Regions from separate parts of the Pseudoalteromonas sp. NZS100_1 genome, predicted to be linked through region 2. Evidence: predicted binding sites of a transcription regulator. Region 2 holds the regulator's gene; each other region holds the start of a gene.
The links. Region 2 encodes sigma-54, which starts transcription at its own class of promoters, with help from an activator protein. Its sites were predicted from a motif close to GTTGGCACGNNNNTNGNNT; they were not measured.

Region 1: I6F66_RS00775 (flagellar basal body rod protein FlgF) is a predicted target of sigma-54. The motif match lies at 1,601-1,619, and genes of this name have one in related genera.
Region 3: I6F66_RS11140 (hemerythrin domain-containing protein) is a predicted target of sigma-54. The motif match lies at 1,445-1,463, and genes of this name have one in related genera.

What each region holds. Positions count from the first base shown of each region.
Region 1 is NZ_JADYXN010000001.1:160,335-163,660, forward strand. Features, by position in the region: gene flgG (flagellar basal-body rod protein FlgG) at 11-799, opposite strand; gene I6F66_RS00775 (flagellar basal body rod protein FlgF) at 821-1,564, opposite strand; gene flgE (flagellar hook protein FlgE) at 1,722-3,089, opposite strand; gene I6F66_RS00785 (flagellar hook assembly protein FlgD) at 3,149-3,326, opposite strand, start outside.
Region 2 is NZ_JADYXN010000004.1:38,090-41,415, forward strand. Features, by position in the region: gene ptsN (PTS IIA-like nitrogen regulatory protein PtsN) at 13-465, opposite strand; gene hpf (ribosome hibernation promoting factor) at 470-757, opposite strand; gene I6F66_RS03870 (RNA polymerase factor sigma-54) at 784-2,283, opposite strand; gene lptB (LPS export ABC transporter ATP-binding protein) at 2,353-3,078, opposite strand; gene lptA (lipopolysaccharide transport periplasmic protein LptA) at 3,075-3,326, opposite strand, start outside.
Region 3 is NZ_JADYXN010000014.1:42,629-45,954, reverse strand. Features, by position in the region: gene I6F66_RS11145 (plasma-membrane proton-efflux P-type ATPase) at 1-862, shown strand, start outside; gene I6F66_RS11140 (hemerythrin domain-containing protein) at 980-1,405, opposite strand; gene I6F66_RS11135 (hypothetical protein) at 1,754-2,011, shown strand; gene I6F66_RS11130 (hypothetical protein) at 2,067-2,321, shown strand; gene I6F66_RS11125 (DUF6500 family protein) at 2,351-2,569, shown strand; gene I6F66_RS11120 (GGDEF domain-containing protein) at 2,606-3,326, opposite strand, start outside.

The DNA.
Region 1 (3,326 bases), on a different contig from region 2:
CCCTACTCTATTAAAGCTGTTGATTGATATAACTCATCATTTCGTCAACGGCCGAAATTACTTTTGAGTTCATTTCGTAAATACGCTGAGTTTCTATTAGGTTTACGAGCTCTTCAGTTACATTTACGTTTGAAGTTTCGAGTGAGCCTTGAATAATGCTACCTAACCCTTCAACACCAGGGTTACCTTGTACCGGCGCACCACTTACAGCTGTTTCGGTATAAAGATTTTGACCGATTGGCTCAAGACCCGACGGATTAATAAAATCACTAATAGTCAGCTGACCAATGACCACGTTATCGGCTTGGCCTGCAACACGTACAGATACTTCGCCGTCTTGCGAAACCGTAATTGATTGCGCGTCATCTGGTACATTCATTTCTGGCTGAATCACATAACCTGCGCCCGATGTAACAATTCGTCCATCGCCATCGGTAGTAAACTGGCCGTTGCGCGAGTAAGCAATATTGCCATCTGGTTGCAGTACTTCAAAAAAACCTTCGCCAGAAATCATCCAATCTAGTGAATTTTCGGTGGTCAACATGTTGCCTTGCGTAAACTCTTTTTGGTTAGCTACAACTTTAGCACCCGCACCTAACATTAAGCCCGATGGCATTTCGGTATCTTGCGATGAACGGCCACCTGGTTGATTAATATTTTGATAAAGTAAATCTTCAAATATAGCGCGGCTTTTTTTGTAACCTACGGTACTCGCATTCGCTAAATTATTTGAGATAACCGATATATCGGTTTGTTGAGCGTCTAGCCCAGTTTTACTGATCCACAATGCTGGATTCATAATCGTATCCTCATTTTAAAGTTAAACTATGCGTAATAACTGATCTTGACGCTCGTCAATTTCTTCAGCTGTTTTCATTAATTTCACTTGTAATTCAAATTGGCGCTGGTGGCTTATCATGTCGACCATTTCGTGAACAGGGTTCACATTCGACATTTCAAGCGAACCACTTAAAACTTTTACATTGGCAGAGGTATCTACTGTTACATTGGCTTTTGGCCTAAATAAACCATCGTTACCTTTTTCGAGCTGAGAGCTATTTGCTTCTACCACTCTAAGCGTGTCTATTTCTTCTAAAAAATTAGCGGGAGCGCCTTGTGGTCGAACTTGAATAGCGCCATCTTGACTAAACCCTATTTTTTCAACCGGGACAGGTAAAATAACAGGTCCCCCTTCGCCAATAACTTGACGACCATGGCTGGTTACGAGCATGCCTTGAGCAGTAACGTTTAACGTACCCACTTTTGTGTAAGCTTCATTACCGGAGGCATCTTGCACAGCAAGCCATGCGTTATCGCTCATCGCGATATCTAAGTCTCGCCCGGTTTGAACAATGCCACCCGATACCATGTTTGAACCCGGACGCTCTTGCATTGAAAATACACGTGTAGGCAAACCTTCGCCAAACGCTTGCATAGAACGTGCTTGCGCAAAGTCGGCTTTAAAACCCGTTGTATTTGCATTTGCCAAATTATTGGCTTTTAAAGCAAGCCCTTGTAGGCTTTGCTTAGCGCCAGAGGCCGCAATGTAGACCATTTTGTCCATAGTATCGACTCACATAAAAAATCTCTGAACTTATAAATGCAAAATAGGTGCCAGATTAAATTTGACGCAACATTGAGAGGTATTTAGAAGGGTTTACAAAGAGGACTTATAAAAAAGGCTGCAAAAATGCAGCCTAATATATTTAATGGGGTTTAGCTTATCGAATCTGCAAAATACTTTGCTGAATAGTTGAGTTAACCTCAAGCGCACGTGAGTTTGCTTGGTAATTACGCTGTGCAGTAATTAAGTCTACGAGTTCATTAGTAAGGTTTGTATTTGATTGCTCAAGCGCTGATGAGTTAATTCCACCAAATGTACCCGAACCAGCTTCACCCGCTACAGGTTCACCTGAATCAATACTTTGCTTCCAGCTTGTATCACCCACTTGTGATAACCCTTGTGAATTTGGAAAACGTACCATAGCCACTTGGCCTAGGAATGTTGAGTCACCATTACTGTAAGAAGCGACAATTTTACCGTCTGTTCCTATATCAATTCCGGCTAAACGACCAACCGTTGAGCCATCTTGATCGAGTGCTTTTACTTCAAAACCACTTGAATACTGAGTTGGGATACGTCCTGCCGTGTTATTTTCATCGCGCCAGTTAAGCTCAATACCAGTACCTGGGAAAGTTGCACCATTGTCTAGTAATGTTGATAAACCAGCACCAGAACCCGCTGGTAGTAGTATTTCATCAAAAGTAGTTGTATTTGTATTTGCCACACCACCTGTTGTTGATGGTAAACCACTTGAGTTAAAACCAAGGGTGGTAAGTGGTGTATAAGGCGCGGTTTGTTCTCCACCAGTTGTGCCATCAACTACTTTGCCATCGAGTGTTGCGTATACTTCCCAACTGTTATCTGTACCACCTGCTGCGGCATCATCTTCTTTAGCAAAAAAGTATTGTAAAATATGTGGTTCACCCAGTGAATCATATACCGTTGTTGACGTAGATGAGTTATAAGTACCACTAGAAGCAGGGTCAAAATCTAGACCTGTTGGATCCGCCGTTGCATCTAAGTTAAACGACAAAAATACATTTTCTGTTGCGCGAGGTGAACCAGACGAATCAGGGATTTGAATTGGATCAGTTGTGCTCAAACTTACCGACGTTGTATCACCTGTAGATGAATCAACTGGGAATGCTTGTAAAAAGTTACCTTTTGCGTCAACCATAAAGTTATCTTGGTTAAGCTTAAATGCACCTGCACGTGTATATGTTAAATCTTGCGAAGATAAATCGTCGGTCATCGCAAAATAACCTTCACCAGTGATTGCTAAATCAAGTGAGTTATTTGTAAATTGCAGTGAGCCTTGATGAAACTGCTGCGCAACCATGGTTGTTTGCACACCGTCACCATTTTTAGTCTTACCAGAGCTAAATACTGATGAAGCGTAAACATCGGCAAACTCAGCGCGTGACTCTTTAAAACCTGTGGTATTAACGTTTGCAATATTATTTGCCGTTACGTCTAAATCTTTTTGCGCGGCAGCAAGGCCGGTTAATGCAATATTGAAGCTCATAATTCACCTCTAACCTGTTAGTCTGTGGCCTGCTAGCAGGCGAAAAATACTAAAATTTATTACGCGATTTCTGCTACATCTGTCAGCCTAACCGCACCTTCTTTAGTGTTAATAATAATGCCACTTGAGCCATTAATATTAACGCTTTCAATGTTCTTGAATGTAGCAATGGGCAAGCTTGAAAATTCGCCGTCAGTACTTCCTTCGGCGGTTACTGAGTATTCACCTTCAGGTAAA
Region 2 (3,326 bases):
CCCTTTATAAAACTATGATTGATTGACAATAACTTGGTAAAGCTCAGTATCTGATTTTGCACTGCGTAACTGTTTACAAAAATCTTTGTTGTTTAGTTTATCAGCAATGGTTGCTAGAGTCTTTAAGTGCTGCTGGTTATCGCCATCTGGTACGATGAGTGCGACAAAAATATCAACAGGGCGATTATCTATAGCATCAAAATTTATTGGTGTTTCACTAACGAGCACTAAAGCTAATGGCTCTTCTGCGCCGCTCATTCTTCCGTGAGGAATCGCAATGCCACGCCCTATACCTGTACTACCCAATTTTTCTCTGCTCATTAAAGCATTAAGAATATCTTGTTGCGGTAAATACGGAAGTTTGTCGTGAGCAAGTTCGCTAATGAACTCTAAAATTCTTTTTTTGCTATTAAAAAGGACCGCAGCTTTGCTGCAGTCCTGGCATATAAGTGAGCTTAATTTCATCATATTAGTGTCGAGCAAGCTTCTCTTTGTGTTTAATTACTTGTCGATCGAGCTTGTCGATCAACGAGTCAATGGCGGCATACATATCTTGATGTTCTGTAGAGGCAAATAGCTCAGCACCGCTTACGTGTATGGTGGCTTCTGCTTTTTGATTTAATTTTTCTACATCGAGAATGACATGAACATTATTAATATGATCAGAGTGTCTTTCTAGCTTCGCAAATTTGGTATTAATATAGTCTCTTAGTGAATCGGTTAATTCTACGTGACGACCAGTTAAGTTTAGTTGCATAAGCATTACCCTCTTTTTTTTGCGTCTTAAATCAAACTTTTACGCTGATTTGACGGTGGAATAGCCAGAGATTCGCGGTATTTTGCGATTGTACGTCTCGCTACTTTAATTCCTTGCTCAGCCAATATATCCGCTATTTTGCTATCACTCAATGGTTTTGCTGAGTTTTCTGCTGCGATTAATTTTCGGATAAGCGCACGGATTGCTGTAGATGAACATTCACCACCGTTTTCGGTGCTTACATGGCTTGAGAAAAAATATTTAAGCTCAAATATACCACGGGGTGTGTGCATATACTTTTGGGTTGTTACGCGCGAAATTGTTGATTCGTGCATTTCTACCATTTCAGCAACATCATTTAAAACCATTGGTTTCATGGCTTCAGGACCGTGTTCAAAAAAGCCTTGTTGTTGCTTAACAATACAATTTGTTACTTTTAATAGCGTGTCGTTTCTACTTTCTAAGCTTTTAATAAACCATTTAGCTTCTTGTAAATGCGAGCGAATAAACTGGCTGTCACCACTGGATTTTACAGTGCGAGACATTGCAGCGTATTGGCTATTAACACGAATTTTAGGCATGCTATCTGGGTTTAACTCAACAACCCAGCGGCCTTTAATTTTTTTAACTGACACATCAGGAATAACATACTCAGACTCTTCTCTTACAATAGTATCTGCAGGCTTAGGGCTAAGAGTATGTATTAATGTCATTACTTCTTTAAGCTCTTCTTCTTTGAGCTTAGTCTTCTTCATTAATGTACGATAGTCACGAGCTGCTAATAAATCAATATGCTCGGTTAAAATCATTTTCGTTTCATTAATGTAAGGTGTTTCTTTATCAAACTGGTTAAGTTGAATACATAAACACTCTTGTAAACTACGTGCAGCAATACCGACAGGATCAAACAGTTGGATGCGCTTTAATACTGCTTCAATTTCATCAAGTTCAACTTCGTTATCTTCTTCGTTTTCTTGATTAAAGCTTTCTAAAATTTCTTCGCAGCTTAGTGTTAAAATGCCTGAATCATCGACGGCTTCTACAATAGCAATAGCAATGGCTTCATCGGTAGGGCTAAATGGCGTTAGTTGTAATTGCCACATTAAATACTCATGAAGCGTTTCAGTAGAGGCGCCTTGGTATATTGATTCGTCTTCAGGCATCGGACCCGATGATGCTGCTGGGGCGGCACTCATGTACTCATCCCAACTAACATCCATAGCCATGTCGTCACTTAGCGTGTCTTTTGCAAGTGCTTCACCACTATCTTGTTCGTATTCGCTTGGAGCATCATCGGCAGATGCGCTAACAGTTATGTCATCTGTATCTGCTTTTTGCTCGTTTTTACCTGCAGCGTCTTCGGAATAGTCTGGTTCTTCAACCTCTAATAGCGGGTTGCTGTCGAGAGCTTCTTGTATTTCTTGCTGGAGATCCAATGTACTGAGTTGCAACAAACGAATAGCCTGTTGCAGCTGTGGAGTCATTGTAAGTTGCTGGCCCATGCGCAGCTGTAGTGATTGCCTCATGTATCTCTAACAATCCTTTTATGTTGTTATAATTAATACTAGCAGATGCTTAAAGACATGGCGTAAATGTTACAGCCTAAATTGCTCGCCTAAGTAAACATCGCGTACTGTTTTATCATTTAATACGTGTTCTGGAGTACCTGATGCAATCAGCTCCCCATGAGAAACAATGTAGGCTTTTTCACAAACATCAAGGGTTTCTCTTACGTTATGATCGGTAATTAATACACCAATCCCACGATTTTTAAGATGTTCTATTATTTTCTTTATGTCTAATACCGAAATCGGGTCAACACCTGCAAATGGTTCATCCAGTAATATAAATTTAGGATCTGCTGCCAGCGCACGTGCTATTTCAACACGACGACGTTCGCCACCCGACAATGCCATACCTTGGCTATCACGAATGTGTTGTATGCTAAATTCATCTAATAATTTATCGAGAGTGTCTTCTCTAGCTTGTTTATTTAACTCTTTGCGCGTTTCTAAAATGGCCATTAAGTTTTGATAAACAGTCAGCTTTCTGAATATTGAAGACTCTTGCGGTAAGTAGCCAATGCCTAATCTAGCACGACTATGCATAGGTAAAAGAGTAATATCGTTATCGTCTATCGATATTTTACCTTTGTCGCTAGGTACAAGTCCTACTATCATATAAAACGTGGTAGTTTTACCTGCGCCGTTAGGGCCAAGTAAGCCAACAATACTGCCAGCTTTGACTTCAAGGCCGACGTTTTTTACAACTTCACGGCCTTTATAGCTCTTTGCTAATAGCTCTGCTTTTAATGTGCTCATGGTTGACCTTTGTCGCTTTTTTTACTTTTTTTAGTCTCGATTGGTACTAAAATTGTGTGAACGCGGTCAGTTGAGTTTTCATCTTTTTCGGCACTGATTAGCTGCTGCTCTATATCGTAGGTAATGCTTTTAGCATTTATTTTTTGTCCCGCTTGCGATACTTGTGCATTACCAACAAGCGTTAAAAAACGCTTAGATACATCATAACGTACTTCGTCAGCACTGGCGCTCATAGTCGTGCCATCTGA
Region 3 (3,326 bases), on a different contig from region 2:
GAGTGCTGACGGATTCGCACAAGTATTCCCTGAGCATAAATACCATATTATTGATGTGCTTCAGCATAGAGGGCACATTGTTGGCATGACAGGAGATGGCGTAAATGATGCGCCAGCACTTAAAAAAGCTGACTGTGGCATTGCTGTATCGGGTGCTACAGATGCAGCGCGTTCAGCAGCATCAATTGTGTTAATGACCGATGGCTTGTCGGTTATTATTGATGCAGTTAAAGAAAGCCGAAAAATATTTCAACGCATGAACAGTTACGCTATTTACAGGGTTGCTGAAACACTGCGCGTACTACTCTTTATGACAATGGCGATATTAATTTTTAACTTTTATCCGTTAACAGCAGTCATGATTGTAATGCTTGCTTTACTTAACGATGCCGCCATTTTGTCTATTGCATACGACAATGTGCATTATCAAAATAAGCCCGAGACATGGAATATGCGGCTCGTTTTAGGTATTGCATCTGTGCTGGGAATTGTAGGGCCAATTGCAGCCTTTGGTTTATTTTACTTAGGAGATAAAGTATTTGAACTCGACCGTCCTCATCTTCAAACATTAATGTACTTATTACTTTCTGTAGCAGGGCATTTGACTATATTTTTAGCGCGTACCCGAGGTCCATTTTGGTCTATTAAACCGTCTGCTATATTAATGGTCGCCGTATTTGGCACGCAAGTTATAGCAACACTTATTGCTGTTTATGGTGTGTTTATGACCCCACTAGGATGGGGATGGGCACTTGCTGTGTGGGCATATGCTTTGGTGTGGTTTTTTATTAACGATGGTTTAAAGCTAGTGGCGTATCGAATTTTTGATCCGACAGAAGCACCCTTACTAGAGAAGAGTTAGCATATAGGCTTAAAAAAATGGTTATAAGCCAAGTGGCTTATAACCAATAGTACACAAGGGAGTGTATATAAGGTGGTTCAATTATTTGTGAGTAAAGTTACTCACAAATAAAAAGTATTAGTGCATTGCATCATTATACTGCTTTGCCAAGCTTTGTTTTTGCCCTTCGGTTAGTGCTTTACCCGCTAATTGAAATACTTCGTGTTCTTCTTCACTTAAATGATGATGTACTAAATGATGCAGTTTTTTAGCTGCAACTAACCATGCAGACGAGCTCATTTCGGTATCTTCAAGTTGTTCAATTAATTCATCAATTTCGTGATGTTCAGCTACGCTGTGGCGCGCTTTTTCATGAGTTAAGTCATCAAACATAAGTGGGTTGTAAAAGTAACGTTCTTCAAACTTTGCGTGTTGTTCTAGTTCTGTTTTTAGCTCGTCCATTAGCGTGTGGCGCTGCTCTGTGTCGCCGTGCGTTTGAATAAGCGCATCTACCAATTCTCGTTGTTTGTCATGGTCATGACGTAGTGCTTCAAAAATATTCATAACTAATCCTTTTACAATTTATTTGCTTATATCACTAACTAGCAAACTAAATGCCAAATATTAAGTTGATGTATTTTATTGCTTTTATTTTAATTTTTTATTTTTGGGCTGCTATCACTGTAAATTTTACAGTGATATGAATGCAATAATTTCAGGCTTTTACGTAGTTCAATTATAGAAGTGAGTATAAATCCCTACAGAACCTTACAAATATTTACTGGTTGTTTATTTTATTGCAGTGATAAAGTAGCAACATTATTTAGGTACAATCTATATGTATTACTCCCACATATAATACCAATCGGTATAAATGCAGGTAGCACGTTAACTTAATAGGATAGTTTAAGGATGAACACAAAAAGCCCCATCGCCGCATTATTGCTGTGCGCTTTACTAAGTGCTTGTAGTACTGCCCCACGTTCTGACCCTAACTTATGCATTGAAGAGGCTGAAACGGTTGATCGAAATGGCGCTCAAACAAGCTCAGAAGTTTATAATCAATGCATTAGCGCACAAATTAAAAAGGATGAAAAAAATGACACTTTTTTTGATGCTATCGGTACGTTCTTTTTTGAATTTTTTGTAATGGTGGTAGAAAGTAAATAGGCTAACTTGCAGCTGTAATTTAAATTAAATAAGTTGCGTAAAAATAGGATTAGTTATGAAGCAATTATTGATAGCAATTCCACTTTTTTTATTACTAAGCGCTTGTGCGGCAAAGCCTTACGCAGGCTCGGCAAAATGTATGGAACAAGCAGATATTGCATACGAAACCGATACACGTAAAAATGAGACATTAGATAATGAATGCAAAGCTGCAAAAGTAAATACGCCTAATAAAGAGCTTGAGAATCATGGCTTGGTTGATCGAAGCCTTTTACAGCTAATGGTTAGTTTTTTAAATAGCGTATTTTAATAGTAAAAATATAATTAAATAAGGTATGTATGAGGGAAGAACTAAGAGCAAAAATAATTACCGTATGCGATAAAAAAATAGCCAGCAAAGGCGAAAATGTAGGGCTTTCTTTTTATGCATTTTTTGCTAATAAAAACGACGACCCAGAGCTACTTATGGAAGCTGCTACTTGGTGGATACACACCCATAAATTAGATCATTTTGTAAAAGCACATAAAATTAAACAAATGGTTTTAGACGGACTTTAGTCAAGTAAATGAGCCAATACTTTTAGCTGTGCTTATTTAATCAACAACGACTTGGTTTCTTCCGTTTTCTTTTGCTTTATAAAGTAATTTATCTGCATGCTTAATAAGAACATCTAGTGTGCTTTTTAAAGAGCCACTTACAGAGGCCCCTGCACTAAAGGTGATTTTTGTATCACTAGGAAAGTCTTCTATATTACTGCAATGCTTGGCGAAGCTAATGGCGAGTCGGTTAAATATATCGCGAATTATTCGTTCATCAACCGTATTTAGTGCAAATAACCATTCTTCGCCGCCGTAACGACCAAACTGATGATCATTACATAGTGTTTCTTTTGCAGCTTTTGCAAAGGCAATAAGAACTAAATCTCCAACATCGTGACCAAAATGGTCGTTAACTTTTTTAAAGTAGTCTAAGTCAACAATTGCTATCGTCATTTTACCTTCACCAAGCTTTGCTTCTGCTGCGCGCATTATTCCTCTGCGATTAGGGCAATTTGTTAGATAATCTGTTAATGAAATATCGTGATATTTTTGACGTTGTCGAGCTTGCCGATAAAATAAAAATAATGAAGCAATCACTAAAATAAATGCAATAGCAGCGCTGAGTCGCCAAATTATTTTTTGTTGATATTCTTCTTTAGCTTGTAGCTCACTAATGTCTTTTGCGTACTCTAGTTGCTGTATTTTGTCTTCTTTTTCTTTTACTTCAAACTGTATCTGTAGTGTTTTTATATTATTTTCACTGGTTGCTTCGTAG